One region of the Oceanobacillus sp. FSL K6-3682 genome, then DNA from elsewhere that is predicted to be linked to it. Evidence: predicted binding sites of a transcription regulator. Region 1 holds the regulator's gene; the other holds the start of a gene.
The links. Region 1 encodes LexA, which represses DNA repair genes until DNA is damaged. Its sites were predicted from a motif close to CGAACATATGTTCG; they were not measured.
Positions count from the first base shown of each region.

Region 2: recA (recombinase RecA) is a predicted target of LexA. The motif match lies at 3,134-3,147, and genes of this name have one in related genera.

Region 1 covers NZ_CP150263.1:2,688,779-2,694,046, forward strand. The annotation lists gene tkt (transketolase) at 1-1,456, opposite strand, end outside; gene MHH51_RS13430 (DUF896 domain-containing protein) at 1,558-1,791, opposite strand; gene MHH51_RS13435 (recombinase family protein) at 1,860-2,510, opposite strand; gene lexA (transcriptional repressor LexA) at 2,988-3,608, shown strand; gene MHH51_RS13445 (hypothetical protein) at 3,779-4,042, shown strand; gene spo0A (sporulation transcription factor Spo0A) at 4,261-5,043, opposite strand.
Region 2 covers NZ_CP150263.1:2,836,423-2,841,690, forward strand. The annotation lists gene rny (ribonuclease Y) at 1-1,307, opposite strand, end outside; gene recA (recombinase RecA) at 2,022-3,065, opposite strand; gene MHH51_RS14215 (competence/damage-inducible protein A) at 3,294-4,541, opposite strand; gene pgsA (CDP-diacylglycerol--glycerol-3-phosphate 3-phosphatidyltransferase) at 4,538-5,116, opposite strand.

The DNA of each region.
Region 1 (5,268 bases):
GCATAGCACGTAGAGCAGCTAAATGCTCTACAGGTTCATGCGTTGGACCATCTTCACCAACCGCGATAGAATCATGTGTAAACACATATGTTACAGGCATATTCATAATAGATGCAAGACGAATAGATGGGCGTAAATAGTCACTGAACACAAAGAATGTTCCGCCAAAAACATGAAGTCCGCCATGAAGAGCCATTCCGTTTAACGCTGCGCCCATTGCATGTTCACGAACGCCAAACCAAACATTACGTCCGGCATAATCTTCTTTTGTAAAATCATTTTCATCATTAATTGTCGTTTTATTGGATCCTGCAAGGTCCGCACTTCCGCCAAAGAAGTTTGGAACAGCTTTTGCTACTGCATTTAACACTTCACCTGAAGAGGCACGTGTAGCAAGCTTTGATCCTTCCTCATACACCGGAAGACTTTCATGCCAGTTTTCAGGAAGCTCGCCTTTCAACGCAAGTTCAAACTGCTCACCTAATTCTGGATATGCTTCTTTATAAGCCGCAACAAGTTCATTCCATGCAGATTCTTTTTTTGAACCGTCAGTAACAATCTTTTCTTTGAAGTCGGCATATACTTCATCAGATACATAAAAATCTTCATGATTCCATTTATAGGCTTCTTTTGTTAACTTCACTTCATCTGCTCCAAGCGGAGATCCATGTGAAGCACTGGAAGCAGACTTATTCGGAGAGCCATAGCCGATAATTGTTTTCACTTCAATTAATGTCGGCTGGTCTTGATTTTGCTGTGCTTCTTTAATTGCCTGGCGGATAGCATCTACATCATTTCCGTCTTCTACCCGAAGCACTTGCCAGCCGTATGCTTTAAAGCGTTGTTCCGTGTTTTCAGAGAATGCGCGATCCAAATCACCATCTAAGGAAATATCATTTGAATCATAAAGGGCGATCAGTTTGCCTAAGCCGAGATGACCGGCTAAAGATGCCGCCTCATGAGAAATCCCTTCCATTAAATCCCCGTCACTGACAATAGCATATGTATAATGGTCTACCACATTATACGCTTCTTTATTATAAGTAGCACTAAGATGTGCTTCAGCCATTGCCATTCCAACAGACATAGCAATCCCCTGACCTAATGGCCCTGTAGTTGCTTCCACACCGTCCGTATGATGTACTTCCGGATGCCCCGGAGTTTTAGAATCCCACTGACGGAACTCTTTTAAATCATCGATAGACACTTTATAGCCGGATAAATGCAATAGACTGTAAAGCAGCATAGATCCATGACCAGCAGATAAAACAAAACGGTCACGATTGAACCATTTCGAATTTTTTGGGTTATGATTCATAAAATCTGTCCAGAGGGTGTAAGCCATAGGCGCCGCCCCCATTGGTAAACCAGGATGTCCGGAGTTTGCTTTTTCAATCGCATCAATGGATAACGTACGAATCGTATTAATGGATAGTTCTTCAATTTGTTGTGTCATTATTTTTCTCCTTCCACTTCAAAACATATTCTATTTCTATCTCTATTTTATAATGAAATCCTTTACTATACAAGCTAAGTCAATATGAAGAATGTGAAGAATTAGTGTTTTTTACTGCGTTCCTGATAATCACGAAGCTTTTGCGGGGTAACATCATTACCTTCCGGATCAACTACTGTCATCCCTTTCAGATGATTTTTAAAAGAGCCTCGTACATTTGCTAAATACTCTTTACGTAATGTTTGCTGCTCATTTTTTTCTTCCTCTGTTAATCCTTCATTTTTTGCTTTATTGGCTAAAATATTAATTCTATCTAATTTATCTTTAGACAACATATAACTTGTCCCTCCTTCTACTAAAAAAACAGGAGATAAACTTCCTGTTCTTCTATCTTACGCTACGATTAATTTTCATTCAAGGAATTGATATACTCCTGATAACGCCGGTGGATTGTAGCTTTTGATGCATTAAAGCCAAGACCGTTTAAAACCGTAGTGATTTCGTGAAACGTTAATTTATTCTGACGAAGCCGGACAATCTCTTCTATTGGAATTTCAGTACGCTCTCTTCCCGGAGACTGATTGATATGATTTAAATTTTTTTGAGGTTTATATCCATTTGATACAGCGCGGCGCATCCCCCGTTTTATTTTCATATTATGTAGTTTACGCTGATATTCTTCCACTATACCGACAATATTTAGCACCATTGAGTCAGCTTCATTTATCTCCAGCCTCCCCTCATGTGTAATTGTATAAATAGGGATATCCATTTTCCGCAGCTGATGAAATAAAGCAATTTTAGTATTTCCTCTACCTAATCTTGTCTCGTCTTGAATACAAAGACAATCAGCTTCTTGATGTGAAAAATAATCAAGAAGCTGAAAAATACCATCTCTATCTATGTCATAGCCGCTGGCCTTTTCCTCAATGCAATCCACAATAGTAAAATTTAATTTTCCAGCCAGTACTGTTAACTCTTCATATTGTCTTTGAAGTGATGTTTCCTGTGTTTCTTTCTCAGTACTTACCCGACAATAAATTATTGTTCTCAATATTTTATCCTCCAATAGCAAAGCCCTCTTTTTCTCATCTCTTAAGTAAAATGCATCTTTAAGAATACGTTCATAAGTCTAATAAAAATAAAACAGAAAATTTATTCATACTTTTAGAACAAGCACTTTAAACAATTTATTTTACCAACACTGCAAATTTTATTTACTCTCTAAAAAATATGCAAGGAAATTAGCCATACGGGCTAAAATATTTAAGCAGTAGTAACCATCATCGTATATAAAAATAATAATGCAATAATAAAAGCCACAATATAAAATGCATCTGATTTCATTAGTTTTTCAAACATATAAAAAACTCCCTTCAGTATTTTATAAGGTCCTGGAACAGTTGTTCTGATACCAGTATATTTAGAACAGTTGTTCTTGTCAATACTTTTTCAGAACATTTGTTTGTAAAATTATTATTTAAGTGCTATACTGTGAATAACAAATACCTATGCTAGAGGGGAGAAAGTCATGACAAAACTATCAAAAAGACAACAGATGATTTTTGACTTTATTAAAGAACAAGTAGAGCAAAAAGGGTATCCGCCTTCTGTTCGTGAAATCGCTGTTGCTGTAGGATTAGCTTCAAGCTCTACCGTTCATGGCCACTTAGAAAGGCTGGAGAACAAAGGATATATACGAAGAGATCCAACAAAGCCCCGCGCCATTGAGATTATGTATGAGAATGAAAACGAAGCGCCCAGAGACAAAGCTATTTATGTACCTGTAATCGGAAAAGTTACTGCAGGAATCCCTATTACAGCAATTGAAAACATTGAAGAATTCATTCCTGTTCCAAGCTCCTCAGCCGGGCCGGAGGATAATCTGTTTATACTTGTAATTGATGGAGAAAGTATGATTGAGGCAGGTATTTTAGACAATGATATGGTTATTGTCAAACAGCAAAGTTCCGCAGATAATGGCGATATCGTTGTAGCAATGACCGAGGATAACGAAGCTACTGTTAAACGTTTTTTTAAAGAAAAGAATCGTTTTCGCCTGCAGCCGGAAAACGCAACAATGGAACCACTTTATTATGAAAATGTTTCTATCTTGGGTAAGGTTATCGGATTATACCGTAATATTCACTAAAAAAAGTGTATTCATACAAGCTGAGAACATTTTGTCTCGAAGTCGTATAATTCCTAAAAAAGGTTAACGGACACATTTTAAAATGTGTCCGTTAACCTTTTTTTCTAACATAAAATTAGTCTGATCCTAATATGCTTTAAATAAAGTACAAGTTCAAGGAGTGTATAAAATTGACTGAAACGATGAAAAAGAAACGTTGGCTTTATTTTCCGATTATTATAATCAGCTTTGTTCTGGGAATTATCTATTTAACGAAGGTTGCTGACTACTTAACACTGCCATTTTTATCAACTCTTTTACTTATTGTGACTTTTTTAGAAGTCTATCCAGGCAAGAACTATTTTTCCAAAACTAATCTAATAAAAATTATTTCTGCTCTTTTGCTTGTAGCACTTGCTTTATGGTATCAGATTACTGTTTTTATTCTCGGCTAAATCAAATCAACAAAACGTTTAATACGGTCTTTTTTTACATTTCAAAAATCTGATGCTTACCATTCCTTATGTTAATCAAAAATAAGTAATATACCAACTTTTTCGAATATAAAAAATAGAGCTGTTTTAAATATTTACATTTAGTATATAAAACAGTACGACTCTTTACATCGGGTAAAAAAAATGATGCCGACTGTTTAATACCTGCCACCGTATTGTTATGACACCTTATGTTCCAAACGTAATCTGTCAGCCACCATTGCAATGAATTCACTATTTGTCGGCTTAGCTTTTGAAATATTGATGGTGTAGCCAAATAGAGCCGAAATGGAATCTATATTTCCTCTGCTCCAGGCAACTTCTATCGCATGGCGTATAGCTCTTTCCACCCGTGAAGCAGTTGTGTTGAACTTTTTCGCAATATCAGGGTAAAGTACTTTTGTAATAGACCCTAAAAGCTCAATGTCATTATAAACCATCGTAATTGCCTCTCTTAAGTACATATATCCTTTAATATGTGCAGGTACACCAATTTCATGAATAATATTTGTTATATTCGCTTCCAAATCTTGTTTTTTCCTGTTTTCTGTATTCGTTTTATTTACATTTGACACTCTTGGAATGCTGCTGCCCTGAACCTGCAAGATTTGGTCAGCCAGATTCTGTATGTCAAATGGCTTCAGAATAAAATAAGAAGCTCCTAAATCTACAGCTTTCTTCATTACTTCTTCTTGGCCAAAAGCAGTCAGCATAATAATATGGGGTTTTTTATTTAAATCCATTTTTTTAATTTCATTTAATACGGCAATACCGTCCATATGGGGCATGATTATATCTAATACCAATACATCTGGATTCTTCTCTTCAATTAGCGGGATGCAATCCCTGCCGTTTAAGGCTGTTCCAACTATTTCAATTTCTTCCTGTTCCCCAAAAAAATCCTCCATTAATTGAATTAACTCACGATTATCATCAACAAAACATACAGATATTTTACTCACTAAAAAATCCTCCTTTTGCTTTTTATGCACCTATTACATATTCTACAAAAAATATAAATATCCTCTTTAAAATCAAAAAACTTTTGATTTATTTCGATTTTCTTAAGTATTCTCTGTTTTTCTTTGTTTTTCACCAACTTTCGACACGATTTTTAATCTTTTTTGTATACGTTTTCATTATATCAGATAGTAATTGGATATAAAACACCTGTATCCATACACTGT
Region 2 (5,268 bases), 150 kb from region 1:
TCACTTCGAGCTCCTGGTCTGGCAGCAGAAAGTGCATCTGCAGCTGCAACTAATACAGCGATAACGGAGGTTGCCTCTTCATCTCCGTGGTGGGAAGCAATTGAATTTATAACAACTTCAGGTTCTTTGTATTTCATTGCCAATTCTTTACCAATTTCAACGTGACTGCCTTCCACTTCATGATCTATCGCTTTTCCGATATCATGCAGCAGGCCGGCTCTTTTAGCAAGATTTATATCTTCACCTAATTCAGCCGCCAGCAGTCCTGACAAGTAAGCAACTTCCATTGAGTGCTTCAAGACATTTTGACCGTAGCTTGTACGATATTTCAAACGACCCAGAATCTTTACAAGATCCGGATGTAATCCATGGACTCCAACTTCGAATGTTGTTTCTTCACCCACTTCACGTATATATTCATCAACATCACGTCTTGATTTTTCAACCATCTCTTCAATACGTGCCGGATGAATTCTACCATCTTGTACAAGTCTTTCTAATGCCATTCGTGCGATTTCACGCCGTATCGGATCAAAACCGGAAAGAATAACTGCTTCAGGGGTATCATCAATAATTAAATCAATTCCTGTTAATGTTTCTAATGTACGGATATTCCGTCCTTCTCTACCGATAATGCGGCCTTTCATCTCATCGTTTGGCAAGTTCACAACAGAGACCGTTGTTTCAGCAACGTGATCAGCTGCGCATCTTTGAAGTGCAAGTGATAAGATATTTTTCGCTTTCTTATCTGCTTCTTCATTCGCACGATTTTCAGCTTCTTTAATCATTACCGCTGATTCGTGCTGTACTTCTTTTTCGATACGCTCTAAAATAAGTTGTCTCGCTTGTTCGGTTGTATATCCTGAAATGCGCTCAAGCTCAGCTTGCTGCTCGTCTTTCATAGCTTCCACTTTGCTTTTCATTTCTTCAATTTGTTGTTGTTGTTCCACTAAAGTTTGTTCTTTCTGTTCAAGCAGAACTTCACGTTTGTCTAATGTTTCACTTTTTCTGTCCAGATTTTCTTCTTTTTGCATCAGACGATTTTCTTGCTTCTGAGCTTCCATACGACGCTCACGAATCTCATCTTCGGCTTGCTGACGAAGCTTGTGATTCTCATCCTTTGCTTCCAGAAGCGCCTCTTTCTTAGCAGCATCTGCATTTCTACGTGCTTCGTCCATAATTTGTTTAGCTAATGTTTCCGCACTAGAAATCTTAGCTTCTGCAATAGATTTACGTACCAGATAACCAACAACAATACCGACGACTAGAGCAAGCAAAATGGAGATGATAATAATAGCTGTGTTCATAACTTCACCTCCTATTGCCTATAAAATTGTAAATTGCGTATTTGTCGGCATATCACATTTTCAAATGCATTAAAATAAAGGTAATTTCATAATACAAATTATAAAATTATACACTATTAATATTAATTCTCACCAGCCTGAATGTCAAGGAGCACCCGATATATAAATTAAAATATATTCGAAATTTTGTTATATAGTTTGTTTATAAGAACAAACCCCTGCAAAACATCCTATAGTTTAAGAGTGTGCTACTCTTGACGAAACGCCGATGATATCAGGTTTCCGGTATACATTTAGCTGTTCCGAAATGTGTTATTTCCTCCCGTTTTTGACATTCAGAGCTGGGTATAGTATTCCTGAACTTCAGAACAAAAGCGCAGAGCGCCTGCTTAAAAACGTAGAGATTGCGCCCCCGGTCTTTGGGGGTGGTTCGACCTTGGTCGAACTTCCTTTACTTTAAACCGATGTTGACTTTCACCCACAGGGCATAAGTGCGACTTTACCTCTGTCTACGCCTGACGGCTTGACAATCGCTAAGTCTTCTTTATCGTAGGGCGTGACGTGAAATCTCTAAAGTTTGGCGCTCGGAGCTGGACGCGGCTATTTTTCTATAAATAGTTATCCACAAGGCAATAATTCTATAATTTCCTGGCAACAAAAAAACCATAGCACAGATGTACTATGGTTTTTGAGTGAGGTACAAAGCAGGTTATATTAAAGATCCAGGCTTTCCTGCTCTTCTTTTGATTTTTCTTCAGGCTGTTCCAAGTCTTTGTCGAGCTCATAATGATCACGAATTGCTCCGCTGATTTCTTCAAATAATGCTTCATTTTCCTTCAGGAATATTTTAGCATTCTCTCTGCCTTGACCTAAACGGTCTCCATTATAAGAATACCAGGCACCGCTTTTTTGTACGATATCAAGATCCGAGCCAATATCAAGGACCTCTCCTTCTTTGGAAACACCTTTACCATACATAATATCTACTTCAGCCTGTTTGAACGGAGGTGCTACTTTGTTTTTCACAACCTTAATACGGGCTTTATTCCCTACCACGTCATTGCCAACCTTAAGTGTTTCGGCACGGCGCACTTCCAGTCTTACAGAAGAATAGAATTTTAATGCACGGCCGCCGGGAGTAGTTTCTGGATTTCCAAACATAACGCCTACTTTTTCACGGATCTGGTTAATAAAAATAGCTGTCGTTTTTGATTTATTAATTGCCCCTGAAAGCTTACGAAGTGCCTGCGACATTAATCTTGCCTGCAAGCCGACATGAGAGTCTCCCATTTCCCCTTCAATCTCTGCTTTTGGTACAAGTGCTGCTACAGAGTCTACAACAACAATATCTACTGCACCGCTTCGAACAAGCGCTTCAGCAATTTCCAAAGCTTGTTCTCCTGTATCCGGCTGCGATAGCAGAAGTTCGTCAATATTAACGCCTAAAGCTCTTGCATAGATGGGATCTAATGCATGCTCTGCGTCAATAAAAGCTGCCTGACCACCTTTTTTTTGAGCTTCTGCAATAGCATGAAGCGCAACGGTAGTTTTACCGGAAGATTCCGGACCATATATCTCTACTACTCTTCCTTTCGGATACCCGCCAATTCCAAGAGCTACATCTAAAGCCAATGAACCACTTGGAATAGTTGCCATCTTAGGTATTTCATGTTCCCCCATTTTCATAATAGAACCTTTACCAAATTGTTTCTCTATTTGTCTTAAAGCCATATCTAAAGCTTGTTGTTTATCACTCACCGAAACTACCTCCTTTATCTATCTTTATCCATCATACAACGTTTTTACATATTTAACAAGCAAAAAGACGAATAAATGTTCTGCTATTTTTATATCAGATTTTACTTCAAAAATTAAAATCTATACATTCTTTTGTTCAAAAATGCCCAATTCTCTCTCTTATATAAACTGAATTATTAAATCTGCCTCTTTTGTAATAAAAATAAAACTTTCATTCACCTTAAAAAATTATTTTAAGTATTGATATAATAATTCAAAGCCTTTTAATGCAGCTCTTTCACGGATATTATTACGGTTTCCTGATAAAAGGATAGAGCTTGACTCTACAATTTTCTCTTCATCAAAAATAGCAATATAGACTTGTCCGACCGGTTTTTCTTCCTGCGTATCAGGACCGGCAACCCCTGTAAAAGAAATAGCCATTGGTGTATTTAATTTAAAAGCTGCCTGTTCAGCCATCTTTTCAGCACATTCCTTACTCACCACACCGTATTCAGCAATCCATTCCGGAGATAAATCTAATAAAGATTCCTTTGCAGATGTTTGATAAGTAATTAAACTGCCTGCAAAAACATTGGAGGCTCCAGCGGCTGACACAAGATTACTAGAGAATAATCCTCCTGTTAAACTTTCTGCTGCACCAATTGTTTTTTCTTTTTCAGCTAATAACTCAATAACTTTATTCTCAATCGTCTGATCGTCCTCACCGAAGCAGTATTCACCGATACGGGCTAAAATTTCCTGCTTTTTATCTGCGACCAGCTTTTGGGCACCTTCTTTCGATGAAGCACTTGCTGTAACCCGGATGACCACACCCTGATCCTGAGCAAGGGGAGCTATTGTCGGATTTGTCTGTCCATGAATCATATCTGTCAGTTCATGCTCCAGATTAGATTCGCCGATACCAATAAATTTTAAGACCGTGGATTGGATTACCTGCTGTTTGCCTGTTAAGTTTTCTAAAAATGGAAATAATTCTTCTGATGAAATTTGCTTCATTTCCCGTGGAACTCCCGGCAAAAAGAACCAATGTGTATCCTGATAATCTACATACATTCCCGGAGCCATACCAGCATTATTTTTTAAAACACTGGCGCCTTTAAATACTCGGGCCTGCTTGCGATTATTCGGCGTCATCGTACGGTTGCGTTCTTTAAAATAACTTTCTATCTTCTCCATCGTAGTCTTATCTTCTAGAATTTCAAGGCCGGTCATTTGTTCAAAACCTTCACGGGTTAAATCATCCTCTGTAGGCCCTAAACCGCCTGTGACAATGACAATATCCGAACGTGACTGTGCCAGCCGAAATGTCTGCTCGACACGATCTAAATTATCTCCCACTACGGTATGGTTATAAACATTAATTCCATAAGTAGCTAATTGTTCAGACAGCCACTGGGCATTTGTATTTGCTATTTGGCCTAATAATAATTCTGTACCTACTGCAACAATTTCTGCTTGATAATTTTTTGTCATTTAGAATCCCTCATCACATGCCAGTTTTTAACAAAATAGTCCACCCCTGAAATAATAGTGAACACTAAAGAAATATATAACATAATCGTACCAAATGGGAAGCTCATATAAGAAAATGGAAAATTATGCAGCAATAAAGAAGCTATGGCAATCATTTGTGTAGCTGTTTTTAATTTCCCCATACTCCCTGCAGCCAAAACAATTCCTTCACCTGCTGCAACCAGCCTTAATCCAGTAACTGCAAACTCTCTGCTGATAATAATAATAACAACCCATGCTGGAGCAAGCTCTATCTCTACTAATAAAATAAGGGCTGCAGAAACAAGCAGCTTATCTGCTAAAGGATCCATAAATTTCCCTAAATTGGTAACCAGATTATGTTTTCTTGCATAATAGCCATCTACCCAGTCTGTGCCTGCTGCAATAATAAATATCAGAGCTGCAGCAAAATGAGCAACGGGTAATTCTGCATTTCCAATATTCCAGCTTCCCCATGGAAAGGGTACTGCCAGTAATATCATAAAAAGCGGTATCATTAAAATACGAGAAAAAGTTAGTTTATTTGGTAAATTCATTTTATATCCTCCATTTTTTCTTATAGTACGTGTTCAAAAAGTCGGATAAATAGGACCAAGAAGTTTAATACGACTAGTTTTTTCTGAGCGGAACGTATGCTTTATAATACGTGAGTAACGCTCTTGGTGGGGCAAGTAATCGCAAATTTTTC